Regions from separate parts of the Alteromonas sp. ABM1_013 genome, predicted to be linked through region 2. Evidence: riboswitches for the same ligand, from Rfam matches in the RefSeq annotation. Region 2 holds a riboswitch; the other holds the start of a gene.
What was found. A riboswitch is a leader RNA that binds a small molecule or an ion and turns the genes downstream of it on or off. The one in region 2 is predicted to bind thiamine pyrophosphate.
Positions count from the first base shown of each region.

Region 1 (10,038 bases), on a different contig from region 2:
GCACAACCAAGGGAATATTAATGCCCGGGTCAACGTACTGGCTTATGGCACAGGTTAAAATGCCGCCTACAAATGCGGTAACAGGCTCTAGCATTAGGTTTACGCGCTTCGAGCGCTCTGCCCATAACGTCCACAAATAGGCCACAATTCCCAGCGCAGCAGACCAACCTATTTCGCTCCAGCTTGCACCCATTAGCATAGCGAATGCACCGGTGGCCATGGCAAATGCCGTACCGGTAGATAATTTACCATAGGGGCTGCCCATCGCATCTATTTCATTTAGGCGCTTATCGGCTTCTGCTAGCGAAAGGTTTCCCGATAGTAGCTCGCTGGCTAATTCATCGGTTAGCGACAGCGCGTTCATATCTAAATCGCCTGGCTGCAATCGCGCCGAGTGGTTGTATTCGTCTTCGTGACGGTCACTCCAGATAACAAAAGTGAGCGAGGTTGGAGTAGAGATAAAAGAAGCATGTACACCTAAATACTCTGCCACATCGCCAAGGTAGGCCTCTAGCCGAAATGCAGGCGTACCGTATTTGTGAAGCATTTTTCCAAGCTTCACAATAAATTTTCGAATTTGAATAAATTCAAAAGTATCCAACGCCAATTCCTTAACTTCTGATAAATGTAATATGGGATAAATAAGACGAAAAAGCCAGACACTTCAAAATAGCATCTGGCTAAAATTTGGGCGGATTCTACGGAGGGTTTTACATGAAAGCAAAACAAATTTTTTATTTGTTTTGCCCTAAAAAAACTAATCTTTTAATGCGTGATAAAGCAGCGTTTAAATGCCGCTTCAACGGAAACATTTATGCTCGTACTTCAAATGGCATCCAATCCTTCCAAACAGGTTCTAGGCCTTTTCTAGCAATTGCGTTTACCACTTCTGGCACCGAGCGACTATCATCAATATCAAACTGGTTTAAAGCCTGTGAGGGTTCGCTGTAACCGCCTGGCTGAGTTTGAGATGCAGCACTCATTGATGTTATCCCAAGCGGCATTACGCCGTCTCTAAATACTGCCGACTCGCGGGTCGACAGAGATAATTCCGCTTGCGGGTTAAACAAGCGATGAGCACATATCAGCTGCAGCAGATCACGTTCGTTAGGTAGTTTGTTATTGGTAAGAGCGTTGCCGCCATTGCTATTACCTTCACAGCTTCGAAGACGCGGGAAGGCAATAGATACACGGCTTTGCCAATAATGCTGCTGGATTAATTTGCCGTGAAGTGCGGTCATAGCGCTATCAACTCTCCAGTCACCTAAACCAAGTAACGCACCTATGCCTATTTTATCGATCCCCGCTTTCCCAATACGGTCGCTGGCTTCTAATCGCCATAAGAAATCCTGCTTTTTACCTCTGGTGTGGTAGCTGGCGTAGTGCTGGGGCGAATAGGTTTCTTGATATACCAGCACAGCATCTAATCCCAGATGTTTTAACGTTTGGTATTGTTCCCATTTAAGCGGTTGCACTTCCATCATAAGGTAGCTTACCTTGTCGCGAATGGCGCTAAGGGTTTGCTCAAAATAGTCTATGCCCACTTTGGTTTCATGTTCGCCAGTTACCAGCAATACCTGAGAAAAGCCCATATCTTTAATAGCTTCAATCTCGGTAAGCACTTCACTTATAGATAAGGTTTTGCGCTTGATTTTGTTACTCATGGTAAAGCCGCAATAGGTACACTCGTTGGCACACAGGTTCGACAGGTACAAAGGCACAAATAGTTGCATGGTATTGCCAAACCGGTGGCGGGTGAGTGCTTGCGCGCGACTTGCCATGGCTTCTAAGTAGCTTGCGCCTGCCGGAGAGATTAGCGCCATAAAGTCATCGAGTGAGAGTGATTCTTTACCTAATGCGCGCTCTACGTCACGCGCAGTTTTACTGTTAATTGACATAGCGAGATGAGCTAAGTCTTGCTGCATTAGCGCCTGTGCTACCTTCATACCGCTGGCTCCAAAAAGGCAGTTAGTGGGCTAGAGGCCTGTGCAAAATTGCTTGTAATCCCTAGTCCTGCTTCATAGGCTTTTCGGCCTGTTTCTACAGCGCTTGCAAAGGCCTCTGCCATGGCAACAGGGTTTTGGGCAGTGGCAATAGCCGTATTCACCAACACCCCATCTACGCCCATTTCCATTGCCGCCATGGCTTCACTAGGCTTGCCAATACCTGCATCTACAATGACCGGAATAGAGGCTTGTTCAACAATAATTTGTAAGAAAGGCTTAGTTTGTAAGCCCTGATTGCTACCAATGGGTGCACCTAACGGCATAACAGCAGCGCAGCCTACTTCTTCTAGGCGTTTACACAAAACGGGGTCTGCGCCACAGTAAGGCAGCACATTAAACCCTTTTTTTACCAAAGCCTCGGCGGCCTGAAGGGTTTCGATTGGGTCAGGCAACAGGTAGCGCTGGTCGGGGTGAATTTCCAACTTTATCCATGGGCTACCTAGCGCTTCATAAGAAAGTTCTGCGGCAAATATCGCTTCTTGGGCATTTTTAGCTCCCGATGTATTAGGCAGCAGGGTAACTCCTAACTCTCGAAGCGCCGTTAGCGTTTCGTCCTGCTTGCTATTAGTCGACACGCGCTTCATTGCCAGGGTAACAATGTTACTTTGTGCAGCGGCCACCGCGTCTTTCATAGTGGCGGCGTTGCTGAACTTTCCTGTACCGGTTAAAAGACGTGATGAAAAAGTGTGGTTTGCAAGCGTTAGCATATTAGCCTCCTGCAACTAGGGTGAAGATATCAACGGTGTCGTTATCTTTAAGATAAGTGGTCGGCCATTCTGTTTTACTTACTATGGCAGCATTCCTAGCAATGGCGGTACCGTCGTCATTCAGTTGTTTAAGGGCGATTAACTCGCTAAGTGAGATGGGCGAGATCACGTTCATAGGTTGATTGTTTACGTTTACTTTAATTTGCGTCATTGCAAACCTCGCAGGTGGAAGAGGGGGGCAATGCAAAGCTTTGTAGGGAACCTAGGCCTGCATTCCCAGTTAGGTAGTGCCCCCACTTAATGTCGGCTTTAAATCCTTTTGCTAAAAACAACAAAGCCTGTGTTGCCTGATGACAAGCAGCCATACCAACAACAGGGCCAAGTACGCCTTTGCTCAGGCAGTCTTCGCGCACAGAAACCTTATTTACTAAGCACTCGTAACAACCACAGGAAGTAGAGTTTTGTGGCAAGTTCAGTGCTTGCCATGTAAGGCCACTGGCGGCTGCGATAAAAAGCGGAATAGAGGCGCAGTAGGTCGCAGCATTAATCTGGCGCCTTACCCTAATGTTATCGGTGCAATCCAGCACACAGGTGGCCGATGAAATTAAGGTTGGTAAGTTATTACTATCAACAAACTTACTTCTAAATTGAATATTTAGATGAGAGTTAACTTTGCGAAGTTCGTTATACAGCGACTTAGCTTTAAGTTTGCCTAGGTGCATTTCGTTGTAGCTAACCTGGCGCTGCAAGTTACTGATATCGACAGTATCGCCATCTATCAAAGTAATATTGCCAACACCTGCGCCAGCAAGATAGCGGGCGGTTAAGCTTCCTAGACCGCCCAGCCCAATAACAACGGCGTGTGCGTTTGCTAAATTAAGCTGGCCGTCGTGGTCGATACAGTCGAGCAAGAGCTGCCTGCTGTAACGCTGTATGTCTTGGTGCTCAAGCAAAACCTGCCTCCTGAACCAATGCTTGGTAGGCTTTAAGCGGATGCTCCGCATGTGTAATGGCACTAACCACGGCAATACCGTCAACGCCAGTTTTAGCCACGTCTCTAATGCGCGATAAATTAATACCGCCAATGGCAACTGTGGGTATGCCTTCACACAGCTTCACATATTTTGCCAAGCGCTCTACACCTTGGGGTTTAGAGGGCATGTCTTTGGTATTGGTTGGAAATATATGACCAAGGGCAATGTAAGACGGGTTTAAAGCGCGAACACGCTGAATCTCAGCGAAACCATGAGTTGAAATGCCCAGTCTTAGCCCGGCGCTTCGAATAGCGTTTAAATCTGCAGTATCAAGATCTTCTTGGCCCAAATGCACGCCGTAAGCTCCTAGCTCTATGGCTAACTCCCAATAGTCGTTAATAAATAACTGACAGTTGGTGTGTTCCACTAACTCAATGGCCTCTTTTATCTGTTGGCGAATGTCTTGTTCTGACCCTTCCTTTACCCTCAGTTGAATGATTTTTACGCCCGTTGGCCAAAGCCGAGCTATCCACTGAACGCTGTCTACTACGGGGTATATGCCTAGGTTCGACTGAGTGAGTGTAGGGAAACGGGCTACATTACCTAGCACACTTTCTGAGGGGAGGTCGCTGTTCGACAAATTCTCTAGGCACAAATCTTTATTGTGAAAAACAGCGCTACCTTGGTGAAAGTTTACCTTTGGAAAGCTTACGGCGTGGGCGGGGAAACTGTTAGTTCGCGGGAAGTACGTGGGCAAATTAGCCCCATTATTATGCGCCTCAGTGCTGTCCGTATCAGACTCGCAAAGGGTCTTTCGCCTTACTTCACACACATAAGCATTTGCTAGGGTGAGGGCATCTTCTATGCAATAGTCGTGAACGATAAATGCTGCAATTGCACTTGCTAACATGCAGCCAGTGCCCCGAAGTTTACCGTTATTGATTATCGGCTGACTAAAGTGAAGGGTGTGCGAGGCACAAACAAAGGTGTCATATGCCTGAGTCTGCCATTCGGCGTGGCCGCCTTTAACGTAAACACTCTTCGCCCCTTTTCCAATAAGCCGGTTTATTGCTGACGCTAGGCTGGTATCGTCGTTTACCAGCAAATTAGACAGCCAAGCGAGCTCGTCGATATTTGGGGTAACCAAATCTACTGTGTTCAGCAACTCGTCAACAACGCTTTCGCTTAAATCGCTTAACATGCCGCCAGATGAAGAAGACTGCACAGGGTCCCATATCACAAACGGGCGAGGCTTTATTAACGACTGAATACGTGCGCAAAGTAAAAGCGCTTGCTCATCGTTTGCGATCGCGCCAATTTTAATAGCGCGTGGTGGCGTATCTTCGTAAAGCACTTGCCACTGCTGGTTTAAAGCAGATGCACTCATGCTTTCTGTACTAAGCAGATGCTGGTTTGATTGCACAGTAAGTTGTGTGGTGAGCACACAGGCATGAACGCTTAAATCGGCAAGCGTGATGGCGTCGCGGGTTATACCCGCGCCACCGCTTGAATCAACGCCGCCTATACACCATACCACCGGCAGCCTTGCGCTAGGTGGCTCTAGTATGGGTGTGGTTAGGTGGCTGTTTGTCATGGCAGCTCTACCTTGCTATCTGTAGTGTGATAAAGCTCAGCGCCCGATTGATTAAACGCATCAGCCATGTCTTTCATGCCTTTTTCTTTCTCAAACTTTTGTTGCTCTGCTTGTTTAGCGACGTCACGTACTTCCTGAGAAATTTTCATGCTGCAGAATTTTGGGCCGCACATAGAGCAAAAGTGCGCAACTTTACCAGAAGCCTGCGGCAAGGTTTCATCGTGATAGGCACGGGCAGTGTGAGGGTCAAGTGCTAAGTTAAACTGATCTTCCCATCTAAACTCGAAGCGCGCTTTCGACATAGCATTGTCGCGTATTTGCGCACCGGGGTGGCCTTTTGCCAAGTCAGCAGCGTGGGCCGCTATTTTGTAGGTAATAAGCCCTTGCTTTACGTCTTCTTTGTTAGGTAAACCCAAATGCTCTTTAGGCGTTACGTAGCACAGCATTGCGCAGCCGTACCAACCAATCATGGCGGCACCAATACCTGAGGTGAAGTGATCGTAGCCAGGTGCAATGTCTGTGGTAAGCGGGCCAAGGGTATAAAACGGCGCTTCGTGACAGTGCTTAAGCTGCTCTTCCATGTTCGCTTTAATCATATGCATTGGCACATGCCCTGGGCCTTCAATCATTACCTGAACATCGTATTTCCAGGCAATTTTAGTCAGCTCACCGAGGGTACGTAACTCAGAGAATTGCGCGCCGTCGTTGGCATCGGCCACGCTACCAGGGCGCAAACCGTCACCTAGCGATAGTGCTACATCGTATTTCGCGCATATTTCGCAAATATCGTGGAAGTGTTCGTACAAAAAGCTTTGCTGGTGGTGGCTTAAGCACCACTTCGCCATGATTGAACCGCCGCGAGATACAATTCCAGTAACCCGCTTTGCGGTAAGGTGCACGTACTCTAGCAATACGCCAGCGTGAATAGTGAAGTAGTCTACCCCTTGCTCGGCCTGCTCAATTAGGGTGTCTTTAAACATCTCCCAGGTTAAGTCTTCAGCCACACCGTTTACTTTTTCCAGCGCTTGGTAGATAGGTACGGTGCCAAGAGGTACCGGGCTATTTCGCAGCAGCCACTCGCGGGTTTCGTGAATATTTCTGCCGGTAGATAAGTCCATGATGGTATCGGCGCCCCAGCGCGTTGACCACACCAGCTTTTCTACTTCTTCTTCGATAGACGAGGTGACTGCTGAATTACCAATATTCGCGTTAATTTTCACCAAGAAGTTACGGCCAATAATCATTGGCTCTAGTTCGGGGTGGTTAATGTTACAGGGAATAATGGCGCGGCCTGCTGCCACTTCCTGACGTACAAATTCTGGCGTGATGGTATTGGGCAAATTCGCGCCAAAGTGCTCGCCTTTGTGCTGCTGCGTTAGCTCCGCATCTTTAATAGCTTGGCGGCCCATGTTTTCACGAATGGCAATGTATTCCATTTCAGGGGTAATAATGCCCTGTCTTGCGTAGTGAAGCTGAGTGACGTTTTTTCCTGCTTTTGCTTTTAGAGGTTTGCGGCTGCGAATAAAGCGGAAATCTTCAGTAAAAATGTCGTTTTCACGTTCTTTTGCAAAGCTTGATGATACGCCTTCTAGCTCGAACGTATCACTGCGTTCTTCAATCCACTTTTGTCGAAGCGGGCTTAAACCTTTATGTACATCTATGTTTTCTTGCGGGTCGCCGTAGGGCCCTGAGGTGTCATACACTGGAATAGGTGGGTTCGGCTCTAAGATAGGGTTTTCTTCGGTGCCACCGATTAGGCTATCGTGCTGGTGGATAAGGCGCATGGCTACGCGGATATCGTTGCGGCTACCACACTCGTAGTAGCGTGTGGAATTGGGGTAAGCTTCGCCGGCTAGTTCATTTATGAATTGCTGAGCTTGTTGGCGTTGTTCGCGTCTGTTCGACATAGCATTTTACCTTTTAAATTTAGGTTCTAAAAATGCTTGTCAGGAGTGAAGGAGAATACAGTGTGTAAGTGTAGAAGGGGATAAGCCCGTTACTTTAGCGAGATTGTTGGTGAAGGTACTGGTGATTACAGCCCTTTACACCGTTGATATTCACTTGATGATAAACTTGAGCAGTTTACCTTGAGTAACTAGCCACACCGTAATGGGTGTGTCTGTATCATCAACAGCAAAACAACTTCGCTTCACAACGCTAAACCTCGGTTTAACATTGTGCACATTGTATTTTCTTGTTCCCTTCGCAGGTATTAGCCTGATCAGGTTCTACGGATCCCACTTTCGCGGTCTCAGCTTACTGGGTTAACAGTGAAGCACTCCGACAAGTTGTTTGTTTCAGTTCGGGCTGTTTTTTATTTAAGCAGCCCGAATTGAGAATTCCCTTTTACTATATCTTCAACTTTAGTAGGAATACAAGTACTACCAGAAAGCTAAACGAATATTCATTTAGCTCGCTAGTTGCTGGCCTTCCTTATAAAGCTGAAGTGCAGTGGCTGTGTCGTGCTTGCGTTCGCTAATTGCAGACAAAAGTAATAAATCTTCTTTGCGCGACTGCATTTTAGTGGCTTTAAGCAATGCTTTTTCCGCCAACACATCGTCGCCAGAGTTGAACGCCACTTGGCCTAGCGTGGAATAAAGCTCAACGTTTTCTTCGTCCTGCTTTATCCAGCTTTCAAGTAAACGTAATGATGGCGATGCATCAGGAATATTAAGCTGTGTGAACAGCGGGAATAGCGCGCTGTTCGGGCCACGTTTTTGCCATTCAACTAACAAACCTTGAGCGTCGGCATGCATACCTTGGTCAAGAAGTTGTTGAATGTAAGCGGCGCGATAAGCGTCGTCATGACGTAATTTACGAGGCAGGGTGTCCCAGTATGATTTAAGCTCAACTGCACCTTGCTTACTGGCAATTTCTGCAAACTTACCTTTAGCAATACGCTGGCTCCACGCGGTGTAGTCAGCTTTAGGCAAGGCTTTACGCCAGCCAGATAAATTCTCTTGAAGCACCTGCCACTTACCTAGCTTGGCAAGAATTTGCGCTTTTAGCTGCACAACCTGCTTGTTGTCACGATCTTGCTCGTCTAGTTCGTTAAGCTTTTCGAGTGCAGCCTCAAACTTTTCTTCAGCTACATCAATGCGTGCATGCATTACCGTTGCAGCTACTTTCGCTTTCGGAAAGTCGGTGGCTTGAACCAGAAAGTAACGAGCTTTGGCTAGGTCGTCGTTGGCAAAGGCAATTTGCGCTGAGGCTAAATAGTTTACGCCTTCAAAATCACCATTGGTGGTTTTGCCTAACGCTTTTTGTGCCGAATCAAAATCACCTGCGGCCATGGCGTGCAAGCCATCGTAAAACGCGCGCTTGCGCTTACGTTCACCTAAGGTGCCGAACCATTTATGTGAGCCTGTAATTAAGCTTAATGCCCACAAAACAAAACGGGATAACACATACCAGGCAATAACGGCACCAATGACCAAAATACAAAAGCTGATCACGGTCATTTCAATAGCTGTGCTGCCTAGGGAAATAAGTACGTAACCTTTATCGCCAAGAATCATTGGACCAACAATAAGCGCAACAACGAATGCGGCTAATACCGCAAGGGCAATAGCTAACCATTTCATAGTGCACTTGCTCCTTGTCCGAACACTTGCTTAACGCGGCTATCCAGTAGACGCTCTAGCGGTTTTTGTGACGCTAGCTCTGTAGGTATTGGACGCGATACATCGGTAGCCATTAGGTTTTGAAGTGCATCCACAAAGCCGGTTACTTGGCTTTTTTCAGTATCGTATTTTTCTGTAAGCAGCGTTTGTGCATATTGAAGTGATTGGCTGTAAAGGCCAGCATCGCCTTGAAGTGCGGCGGTTTGTGCGTGCATAAGCTGCAGACGAAGCTGCTCTTTTGCCAAGAACTGCGCTTCTAATGAAAGTACTGGCTCAACCGGGCCTTCAATAGTTTTAACGGTAAGAAAATCATTTACCAACGAACGCCACACCTTCGCAAGGTTGTCCTGCCAGTCGTCAGCCGACTCAGACAAGGTGGTGTCTTCTGCGTTAGCGTCTTCAGGCTTCTCAAAAGTATCAAGGGGAAGCTTATCAATTTGTGCAATCATGCCGGTAAGCGCAAGCGCCACTGAGCTTTGCGACACCGGGTTTAGCTGTTGAAGGGTTTGAATATCTTCAGCTAGCGTAGCGCGAACGGGTAGCACCGACGGGTCGGCCAAAGACTTTAAGCGTTTATCCGCATTAACTAGCAGTAAGATTGCTGTGCGAACATCGTTCTCCAGCCAAAGCTTTCTGCCCGCCATACGAACTAAATAGTCAGCTTCTGCAATTAGCCAGTCGGCAGGGCGGCGACCTTCCATATTATTAAGCTGTTGAAGGGTAGACTCGGCCTGTAAGCTAAGTTTCTCGTTCTCGGACTTAAGTTCATCTACCGTATCTTGTAAGGCTTTATTCGTTCGCGACACGTCTTCTAGCGTCGCTAAGATGTCACTACGCTCGCGTTCGATATTGTTTAACTTTGCCGTGTTGCTTTGCTGTGCGTTGGTAGAATCTGCGCTAGCCGATTGCTGCTGCATGTAATACCAGTAGCCCGCGCCAGCCATGCCTATTACGGCTAAGAGCAAAATGATTACAACGAACCATAGCAGGCCATTGCCTGATGATTTCTTCTTCTTAGCGCCAGTCTCAGTCGATTCACTCTGCGTGGCAGAAGACTCAATTACTTCTTTTTCAGCTTCCACTTTTACGAGTTCCTCTTTTTGTGGGCTATTTTCATTATTGTTGGCCATTCAA
Region 1 is NZ_JBSWXH010000006.1:118,083-128,120, forward strand. It holds gene ACXAGK_RS17715 (threonine/serine exporter family protein) at 1-601, opposite strand, end outside; gene thiH (2-iminoacetate synthase ThiH) at 813-1,946, opposite strand; gene ACXAGK_RS17725 (thiazole synthase) at 1,943-2,713, opposite strand; gene thiS (sulfur carrier protein ThiS) at 2,715-2,924, opposite strand; gene ACXAGK_RS17735 (HesA/MoeB/ThiF family protein) at 2,911-3,666, opposite strand; gene thiE (thiamine phosphate synthase) at 3,659-5,281, opposite strand; gene thiC (phosphomethylpyrimidine synthase ThiC) at 5,278-7,188, opposite strand; TPP riboswitch at 7,463-7,574, opposite strand; gene ACXAGK_RS17750 (heme biosynthesis HemY N-terminal domain-containing protein) at 7,690-8,865, opposite strand; gene ACXAGK_RS17755 (uroporphyrinogen-III C-methyltransferase) at 8,862-10,034, opposite strand; gene ACXAGK_RS17760 (uroporphyrinogen-III synthase) at 10,035-10,038, opposite strand, start outside.
Region 1: it holds a riboswitch for thiamine pyrophosphate, as region 2 does, so the genes downstream of both, thiC (phosphomethylpyrimidine synthase ThiC) here and ACXAGK_RS03575 (TonB-dependent receptor) in region 2, are expected to answer to the same signal.

Region 2 (10,038 bases):
TAAGCAGGGCATCGTTCCTCTTATGTTCCGTATGATTGACAGCTTAGAGCAGTTCATCAAGCTAGACCGTCCAATTCGTTTGGAAGAGCGTCTGCAGCGCGTTGAGCGTCTTCGTGACCTAATGGCTAACTCTAACGTTACTGTTTCTGAGCAGTTCCGTCAGGTACTAGAAGCTTACCTAGTAGAAGTTGAGTACGGCACTAAGATCAATTCTTACCAAGGTACTATCGATGATGCGGGTACTGAAGTAACTGTTGACTTCTTTAACCTAGGTCGTACAGCTTTACTAGCTCTTTCTCTTGACCAAACGCACGCATGGGTTTGGAACAATGAAAGCCGCACTTGGGAGAAGCTAGGTGATGAGTACCTTTCTTCAACTATTGACGCAGTAAAAATGGCTAACGGCACCATTCCTGCGGCTCTTGTTAAACTACCAATTAGCGCAGCGGAGTAATTGTTAATGAAACCAGTATTCAAATCTCTTTTAGCCGCTGCGACAGTTGCAGTTGCGGCAACCGGAGCGCAAGCTCAGGAAGCAAAGAGCCTGAAAGATCTTTTAGACCAGGTTCAACAGAACCGTGTTTCTGAAGCTCGTCTAGACAAAAAGCGTGAAGCTGAGTTCCAATCAGCACGTGCTGATAAGCAAGCGCTTCTACGCAAAGCTCAAGCAAACCTTAAAGCTGAGCAAGACCGTGGCGATCGTCTACAGAAGCAATTCTCAGACAACGAAGTAGCACTAAACGAAAAAGCCGCTGAGCTTGACCAAGCTACTGGTACACTTGGCGAAATGTTTGGTGTGGTACGTCAAGCATCTTCTGAAGCTTACGGTCGTATCTCTACATCAATCGTTAGTGCACAGTTCCCTGGCCGCAGCCAGTTCCTAGCGGAAATGTCAGAAGACTCTAAAGGTCTTCCTAACATTAAAGAACTAGAAGACCTATGGTTCGCACTTCAAAAAGAAATGACTGAAGGTGGTGAAGTTGTTAAGTTTACTACTGAAGTAGTTAACCTAGACGGCGGTTCTTCACAGCAAGAAGTTGTTCGTATCGGTACTTTCAACCTTGTTGGTGAAGATGGTTACTTAGCATACGACGCCGAGTCTGAAGTTGTTCAGCCTCTAGGTCGTCAACCAGACGGTCACTTCGTAGCGTCTGCTGAAGATCTAATCGACGCGACTTCAGGTTTCACACCTTTCTACGCTGACCCTTCTCAAGGCGGTATCCTTGGTCTATTGAAGCAAAAAGCGACAATGTCTGAGCGTTATCACGCGGGTGGTCCAGTAGGTTACACAATTACGCTAATGCTAGCTGTTGGTCTACTAATTGGTCTTTATAAGATGATCACGCTTACCATCACTGGTGGTAAAATGCGTTCACAGCTTAAAAACGTGAACAGCCCATCTGAAGGTAACCCTCTAGGTCGTATTCTTAAAGTTTACCAAGAGAACAAAACTGCTGATGCAGAAAACCTTGAACTTAAACTTGATGAAGCGATTCTTCGCGAGCTTCCTAAAATTGAAAGCGGCATCAACGTAATCAAGATTTTCGCAGCGATTGCTCCTCTACTAGGTCTACTAGGTACAGTACTAGGTATGATCGAGACGTTCCAAACTATCACACTATTCGGTACTGGTGACCCACGTATGATGGCAGGAAGTATCTCAATGGCTCTTGTAACTACTGCTCAAGGTATTATCGCGGCTCTGCCTCTAATCCTTACTCACAGCATCGTAGCTTCTCGTAGCAAGTCAATCATCCACATTCTTGATGAGCAAACTGCGGGTATCGTAGCTGCTCACTCAGAGTCGGAGAAAGCGTAATATGAATTACCTGATTGGATTATTCGAATCGGTCAGGGACTTTATCGCTACCGGCGGTGACGTACTTTACTTCGTTGCTGCCGCGCTCTTTCTCATGTGGGTTTTAATGATTGAGCGTTACTGGTATTTAACCTCGGTCTTCCCAAAGGTGAAGAAAAACATCATCGCGAATTGGGATGCCCGAGCAGATACCACATCATGGTATGCGCATAGAATCCGTGACGCGTGGATTTCTCAAGCGTCAGACGATCTAAACGCTAGAATGCTGATTATCAGAACCATTATTGCAATGTGTCCACTAATCGGTCTACTTGGAACAGTAACCGGTATGATCAGTGTTTTCGAGACAATGGCAACACAGGGCACCAGCAACGCACGTCTAATGGCGGCTGGTATCTCTATGGCGACTATCCCGACAATGGCGGGAATGGTAGCCGCGCTATCTGGACTGTTCATCAGTTCGCGTCTTGAAGCGAAAGTGAAGCTGGCAAGAGAAGGGCTAGTTGATAGCCTGCCACATCATTAGAGAGAGAGATTATGGCTCGAAAAGTCAGAACCGAGGAAGAAGATGCACAGATCGACATGACACCCATGTTGGATATCGTGTTTATCATGCTGATCTTCTTTATCGTTACCACTGTTTTCGTTAAAGAAGCAGGGATCGAAGTCAACAAGCCAGATGCGAGCCAGGCGATTCTTCACAAAAATGCAAACATTTTCATCGCCGTAACTGAAGACGGAAATGTATGGCTAGATAAGCGTGAAGTAGCGCCGGACAGCGTAAGAGCGAATATTGAAAGACTGCTTACCGAGCAGCCAACTGACTACGTAATCATTCAAGCTGACGTTAAAGCAAAGCATGGTTTAGTAGTTGAGATTATGGATCAGGTTAAAGCCGCTGGCGTTAACCGAGTCTCGGTAGCGGCAAGGGGATAAGATGTTACGTATAATTGTATCTATACTTTTAGGTGCTGGTGTTGCATTTGCCCTTTTCGTTCTAATGGCTAAGTTGATTGAAAACTCATCTAGACCAGCAGACGAAGTTCCGCCTGCACCGGTTATCGATATTGTAATGCAGGAACCAGACGACCAGACGCAAACGCGTACTCGTGTTCCACCACCACCACCGCCTCCGCCTCCACAGCCTCCTAAAATGGAGCAAGTAGAGCCGGAAACAGCGGAACCTGATGCAGATGGCTTTAGCTTAGCTATTCCAGCTATCGACACAGGTGGTGTTGGTGTAAACATCGGTGGTGTTGGTGCAATGCAACGTGACGGTGAAGCTACACCTATCGTTCGTATCGACCCGAAATATCCACCTGATGCAGCCCGTGATGGCCGTGAAGGTTGGGTAAGACTGTCTTTCACTATCAACGAAGTTGGTGGTGTTGAAGATATCGAAGTTATCGAAGCTGAACCTAAGCGCGTATTCGACCGTGAAGCACGTCGTGCTCTACGTAAGTGGAAATACAAGCCTAAGATCGTTGATGGCAAGCCAGTTAGACAGACAGGCATGTTCGTACAGCTAGACTTTAAACTGGAGCAATGATCATGATGAAACGTACATTCAAAATGTCAGCCGTTGCTTTAGTGCTAGGCGCAGGTGCGGTGCTTTCAGCACCCGCTGCTCTAGCGCAGTCGGCACCTGTTGTTTGCCCTGGATATGAAAAGGGCAAAACAACGCTAGTAGGTGAGCGTACCGGTAAAAAAGTTCAAAAAGCTTTTGAATTCTATAATGAAGACCAGCTTACCGAAGCGTTAAATGTACTTTATGAAATCGACCCTTCAGACGATTTTGATAAAGCTTACGTTAAACGTTTCATCGGTAACTTATTGGCTTCACAAGAAGGTCAGGGCGTTAAGGCGTTAAACTATTTGGTTGACTCTGTTGAGCCAAAAGTACTTAACGACACAGAGCACTCTCAAACACTTAAATTGATAGGTGATTTGAGCATGCAGGAAGAGAAGTACACTGATGCCATCAAATGGTATAACAAGTGGATGGAATTTACCTGTAAGGAAGATGCTGATGTGTACACTCGCCTAGCGCAAGCTTACTTTGAGTCTAAGCAGTTAGCTAAAATGATTGAGCCAGCAGACAAGGCAATTGCTTTGTATGAAGAGCCAAACAAGAACCCTTATGTTCTTAAGCTAACTTCTTACTACGAGCGTAAGATGTACCCTGAAACGGTTTCTGTAGCGGAAGATCTTGTTAGTACTTTCCCTCAGGAAAAGACTTGGTGGTCGCGTCTTGGCTTTTTCTATATCTTGGTTGAAGACTACAAAAAGGGTCTTTCAACGCTAGAACTTGCATACATGCAGGGTTATCTAGAAAAAGATTCAGAAATCAAAACGCTTGCTCAGCTTTATCAAAGTAACGGTATGCCTTATAAGGCTGCTAAGCTTCTTGAAAAGCACATGAAAGAAGGCTTGTTGAAGAACGATGCTGATATGATTGCAAACATTGCTAATGCATATCACCAGGCTAAAAACTTTAAAACAGCGGCAAACTTGTATGCACAAGCTGCGGCTAAGAGTTCAGACCCTGAGCATTATCGTAAACAAGGTACGCTTTTACTTGTAGCAGAAGACTATAAAGGCGCTATCAAAGCACTAGAGAATGCTCTAGAGCGTGGCGCTGAAAACCCTGAGAAGATTCACTTCACACTTATGGAAGCGAATTTCTACGCGGGCAACTTTAGATCTGCATACAAGCATGTACAAGAAGCTAAGAAAGATCGCTCGCTACGCCGTAACGCGGCAGCGTGGGAACCTTACATCAAGGAAAAAGCTAAAAACCGCGGTATTAATATCTAATATTCGGATTTAGCCAAAAGCCTCCCTCGGGAGGCTTTTTTTTTGCCTAGTAATTTGTAGTGTTTAAAAGATAAGTAAGACGAGAGTTAAGGTAAAAGGCTACAGGATAGTAAAAAACACGCCTGTAAAAACTAATAGCTAGGCTTAGTGTTTTTACTGTAACTGGTCAAAAGCAGGGCGCAACTCAGTTCTTATTAATGAGGTAGCTTCTTTCAACCCATTTACGTTAATGCCATTATTTATTAAAACACCCTCGATTCGCTTTATATCTATGAACGAATTGCTGAATAGGGTTGTTAGGTAGCTTTTTGCATTTACCACCTCTATCAGTAGGTCTAACTTTTCCTGCGTATCCCCAGTTATTCTAGGCATATTGCGGCAATCTCGGGCATTACTTTGCGCTTTAAACTGAGCGTCAGATTGCGCTTCTTTCGACAACTTATGCAAAATTGGCCAAACATCTTCTAACGTTCTTGTACCCTGAATAAAATGACTCAGCTTTGCTATATAGATTTCGATCACGGTTTTGGAAAGTTCATGCACATTGGTGGCGTCAAAGCTTGCTTTTAATGACATAAGGTTAGCTACAAGTTCAGTTGTTTTAGGGGAAAGGGGCAGCACAGCTAACGCGCTCGTCTCACCACTGGCCTTGTTAGGTTTTCGGCCATAATCAACTATGTCAAAACCATTTTGAGTCCAAAAGTTATCTAGCTTCAATGTTGTCCCGTAGGACGTGCAAGTTGCATCTATGGACTGTTCACGGGCTGCGTTAACGACTTTATTAACTACATAACTACCCAAGCCTCTCCCCTGAAGTTTCGGATGTACAGCAATACGGTTAATTCTCCAATAATTATACGTGGCAGCTTTAGGAGTACTAGAAAGCAGGGTAAGCCTTTGCGCGGCTAAATGGCCTTTAGGACGGCGCTGTCCCGCAGCAATACCAGTTGATACATGGGTTAATCTAATCCCACCTTCAATATTTATAATTGCGGCTGCTAACACAAGAGTGCCCAACTTCAGTGTGGCAACCATTACGTCAGGACTATCCAGTAAACGCATAAAATCGTCTGGCGTGGTTTGGTAGTGCGCCAGTGCAAGCAGAGTCATGACTTGCTGAAGCGTGCTTTCGTTTAAGTTTTCAAAAGAACTTATACAGAATTTGCATCTCTCTATTAATTCAAGGTTGTCTTCTGACTCAATACCTGTGATGTTATCGTCGGCATAGCTGCCCTCAAATAAACATGCGCTGTCAAAGAATGCTTCAACAGGGTCGTTCTCAAACCATCGCAGGGGGGTCGACAGGGTTAAATGAATGCTGTCGTTAGGCAAGTTAGGAACGAGTTTATGAATAAACCCGTTTCCTGAACCCTCATAGCCTTGCAGCGTGGTGCTCAAAATCCACTGAGGGTTTGTTGCTATGATACGGTTTATGGCTGGAAGGGGCATTGAGGCGGCCTCATCGACTACAACAAGGTCATACGCTGTATGGTTTTTGTTGTATAGCAGTTCGCTGTCAGGCGGTACCCATTTTACAGAGCCTAAGGACCTTCTTCCGTTTTCAACTGCTCGGTGTTCTTGATTCACAGAGTCGGTATGATGAAACTGACTGCCTGTTTTCTTGCTGTCATCAAAGTGGTGAAAATGAGACATTACGTTAGCAACGTTTTCACGCTGCTCGCTGGTAAGTAACACGTTTTTACCCTTCCTCACTAAGCTGTCAATAAATATACCTAACAAAGAAGATTTACCTCTCCCCCTCGGAGCAGTGAGCAAGGTGTTCAACTTATTTAACGAGTAAGACTGGTACAAACGGCCGTATGTGCTTTCTTGTTCTTTGGAACGAAATAGAGAACCTCTATAGGCATTATCTAAGGAAAGCTTCTCTACTCGATAGGTTGCTAAATCCGGTAGTCTAGCTGTGGATTCAGTAATTATTGCTATTCTAGTTTCGGCATGCAGGCAGTCAATAAAGCGTGCCAGGTATCGGCTATGGGCGAGTGTAAAGCCTTCTGAAAGAAAAGAAACTGAAGCATTGCTGCTCCACTGTTCCAACTCAGGACAGATAAGTATTAAACACCCGTGGTGTTTTACTATGCCTGCCACTGCCATTGCATCACCAGGCTTAAAAGAATCCCTACAATCCAATGTCGCAATATCGTACTCGCTGCCAAGCACTTTTTTCCGTCTCTTTCCTTTTAGCTCTGCACTAGTAAAGGTCGCTACGCTCAAAGTGGAAGTGTCATCAGCTAAAGTCTGAATAATGGATAGTGCGGCTTCACAGAGCGTATCATGACCAGAAATTACCAGCATTCTTCGGTGAAGTGGGTAAGTTACGTCTGATAAGAGTGAGCTGTTTTCGCAGCCATTGTCGCAGCTTTTTTTACTATAGGGGGCAAGAAGCCATTCGCGTAATTGATTTAGCGCCATGAATCAGTTTTTTCGGTATAATCTAACGCTATAGTAGCGATTTATTGTGAGGAATTCGAATGCGCTTTCTTTCTCGGCGTTTAGTTATGCCAAATGATCTTAATTACGCCAATTCTTTATTCGGTGGCCGCGCGTTAGAATGGATAGACGAAGAGGCTGCCATTTGGGCAATCTGTCAGTTAGAGACCAATTGTTTAGTGACTAAGCATATTGGCGAAATTAGTTTTGAATCACCAGCGATGCAAGGTGATATTGTAGAGTTTGGTCTGGAAACCAAAGCCGTAGGCCGGTCATCTATTACCGTAAGTTGTCTAGTGCGCAACAAGGCCACTAAGAAAACTATCTGCTTTGCAGATGACATTGTATTCGTAAAGGTTGACCCAGATACTCGCCAACCAACGGCTCACGGCAAAACGCTAGAAGGGTTAAAAGCACAGACTGACGATGAAGTACGTCGTCTTAATATGAATATTGACACTGAATAGCCTCGGGCTTTCAATACCTTATATCATATAAAAATTATAACCTTAGCTTGATGTCTTATCTGCTTGACGGCGTGTATCTAACTGGTAGACTCCGTCGCATACGTTGAGGTTGCTATTTGCGTAGCCCAACACTATACCAAGGGGTGTCCGTTTACGGTCTGAGATCCACACACGTGGGAACCCTTACACCTGATCCGGATAATACCGGCGTAGGGATGGTTCACAGCATAGCCTTATCACCTGCCGTTAGACCCGGATCTTTTTTCTTAAATAAGAACAAGAGATCCCATGTATAAAACACTTTTCACACTATCATTGCTAGCAAGTTCTGTTGCTGCCTTTGCGCAAGAATCTGCAGTGAACAACACGTCAAAAAACACGCCTTCTGATATTGAACGAGTCGTCGTATCTGGTGACTTTCGACAAACTACACTTGACCAGCTAAGTGCTAGCGCGACGATTTTAGATCAGGAGCGTCTTCTCAGCAGGCAGCCAAGTCACATCGACAGTGTGTTAAACAGTATTCCAAATGTTAACTTTGCTGCGGGTGCATCGCGCGGCCGCTTCGTGCAAATTCGCGGTATTGGTGAGCGTAGCCAGTTCGCTGAACCAATCAACCCTTCCGTAAGCTTTATTGTCGATGATTTTGATTTTTCAGGCCTTGCTGCAGCAGGTATCATTTTTGATACAAAGCAACTAGAAGTCTATCGCGGACCTCAGGCTACGCTTTACGGCACAGGCGCACTCGCTGGTGCGGTTAAGCTTTCTAGTAATAACGTAGGTGGCGACGCGCCAGACTACGTAGAAGCCCGCATTGGTAACAAAGAGAGCTACCGTATTGAAGGGGCAACGGGTGATGAAATTAATTCGGATTGGGGATATCGCGTTGCACTTGTTCATAACCGTAGCGATGGCTTTGTAGAAAACACCTTTCTAGATAGAAGCGACACTAACAATATCGATGAGACCGCATTGCGCTTTGCCGTTGAAGGCAGCGTAGACGAACGAACCACGCTTGCACTTACCTACCGCTGGTATGATATTGACAACGGTTACGATGCATTTTCGCTCGATAACGATAACAAAACACTGTCTGACGAGCCAGGTTTTGACGAACACCAAACGCATGCAGTAAGCGCACGCTCAACTACCAGTACAGCCGCGGGCGACTTCATCCTTATTGCCACTCATGCGTCTCATAACATCGCGTATGGATACGATGAAGATTGGACATTCGATGGCTTCCACCCGTGGGGTTATACGTATTTTGATGCGTACTACCGAGATGTCGAAACCCAAACCGGTGAGGTGCGTTTTGTGTCGTCTGACAGTGCTGCGCTTTTCGACGGTATGACAGACTGGACGTTAGGCGTATTTTATAAAAACACAGAAGAAAAGTTACTTCGTCAGTACACATACCTTGATAGTGACTTTGCCAGTGAGTATACCCCAACGACTACTGCTATCTATGCTCAGACGGAAAGCCGTTTGAAGGACAACTTAGTGCTTGTAGCCGGAGTGAGAGTAGAAAACTATGACTTCGATTACGCCGATAACAACCAACTTACACGCGCGTTTGACACCACCATGGTTGGCGGAAAGGTAGCGCTTCAGTATACGCAAGGCGACCACTTCTACTACGGCAGCATTTCACGGGGTTTTAAAGGCGCAGGCTTTAATCCCGACAGCCGAGTAAACGATAATCAACGTTTCTTTGATGAAGAATACAACTGGAACTATGAAGTGGGTGTAAAAGGCCCCTTGCTAACGCCTGACTTAGTTGCTCGCGCTGCTATTTTCTACATGGATAGAACAGATACGCAGGTAAGTGATTTTGACGTTATCACTCGCGATGACGGCACGGCAGGTTTTGTAGATATTATCGATAATGCTGATTTGGGTACAAACAAAGGGGCCGAGCTAGAACTGAGTTGGTTTGCTAGCGATGCATGGCAGTTAGATGCAAGTGTTGGTTATCTAAGCGCTACATTTGAAGGGTATACACTAGCAGACGGTACTGAAGTATCTGAGCAAAGACAGGCTCAGTCACCAAAGTGGACCGCAAACATTTACAGTGAGTACGCACTTACAGACACCATGCTATGGCGCTTAGATATAGACTATAAAAGCGAATACCGTTTTTCTGACGGCCATGATGTAACCGCGCCAAGCACAACACTGATTAATTCTGAAATTGTAGTGTTACACGGTGATTGGCAGACCTCACTGTGGGTTCAAAATGCATTTGACCGCGAGTATTACACTCGAGGTTTTGGTGGTTTCAGCAACGACCCTCGCGATGAGTATGCGTTTAACGAACCATATTACCAAATAGGTAACGGTCGCCAGTTTGGTATCACTGTTAAATACGCGTTTTAAAAAAGGAAAAAGACATGCAAGTTATGGTTGAACTGTCGTTGTACCCTTTGGTTAACGAATATATTCCACCTATTCAAGATTTTATCGATAGGTTAAATAGCTATAGTG
Region 2 is NZ_JBSWXH010000001.1:834,628-844,665, forward strand. It holds gene ACXAGK_RS03535 (DUF3450 domain-containing protein) at 1-454, shown strand, start outside; gene ACXAGK_RS03540 (MotA/TolQ/ExbB proton channel family protein) at 461-1,819, shown strand; gene ACXAGK_RS03545 (MotA/TolQ/ExbB proton channel family protein) at 1,821-2,345, shown strand; gene ACXAGK_RS03550 (ExbD/TolR family protein) at 2,357-2,755, shown strand; gene ACXAGK_RS03555 (energy transducer TonB) at 2,757-3,368, shown strand; gene ACXAGK_RS03560 (tetratricopeptide repeat protein) at 3,371-4,636, shown strand; gene ACXAGK_RS03565 (GNAT family N-acetyltransferase) at 4,790-7,066, opposite strand; gene ACXAGK_RS03570 (acyl-CoA thioesterase) at 7,126-7,551, shown strand; TPP riboswitch at 7,681-7,784, shown strand; gene ACXAGK_RS03575 (TonB-dependent receptor) at 7,840-9,930, shown strand; gene ACXAGK_RS03580 (hypothetical protein) at 9,945-10,038, shown strand, end outside.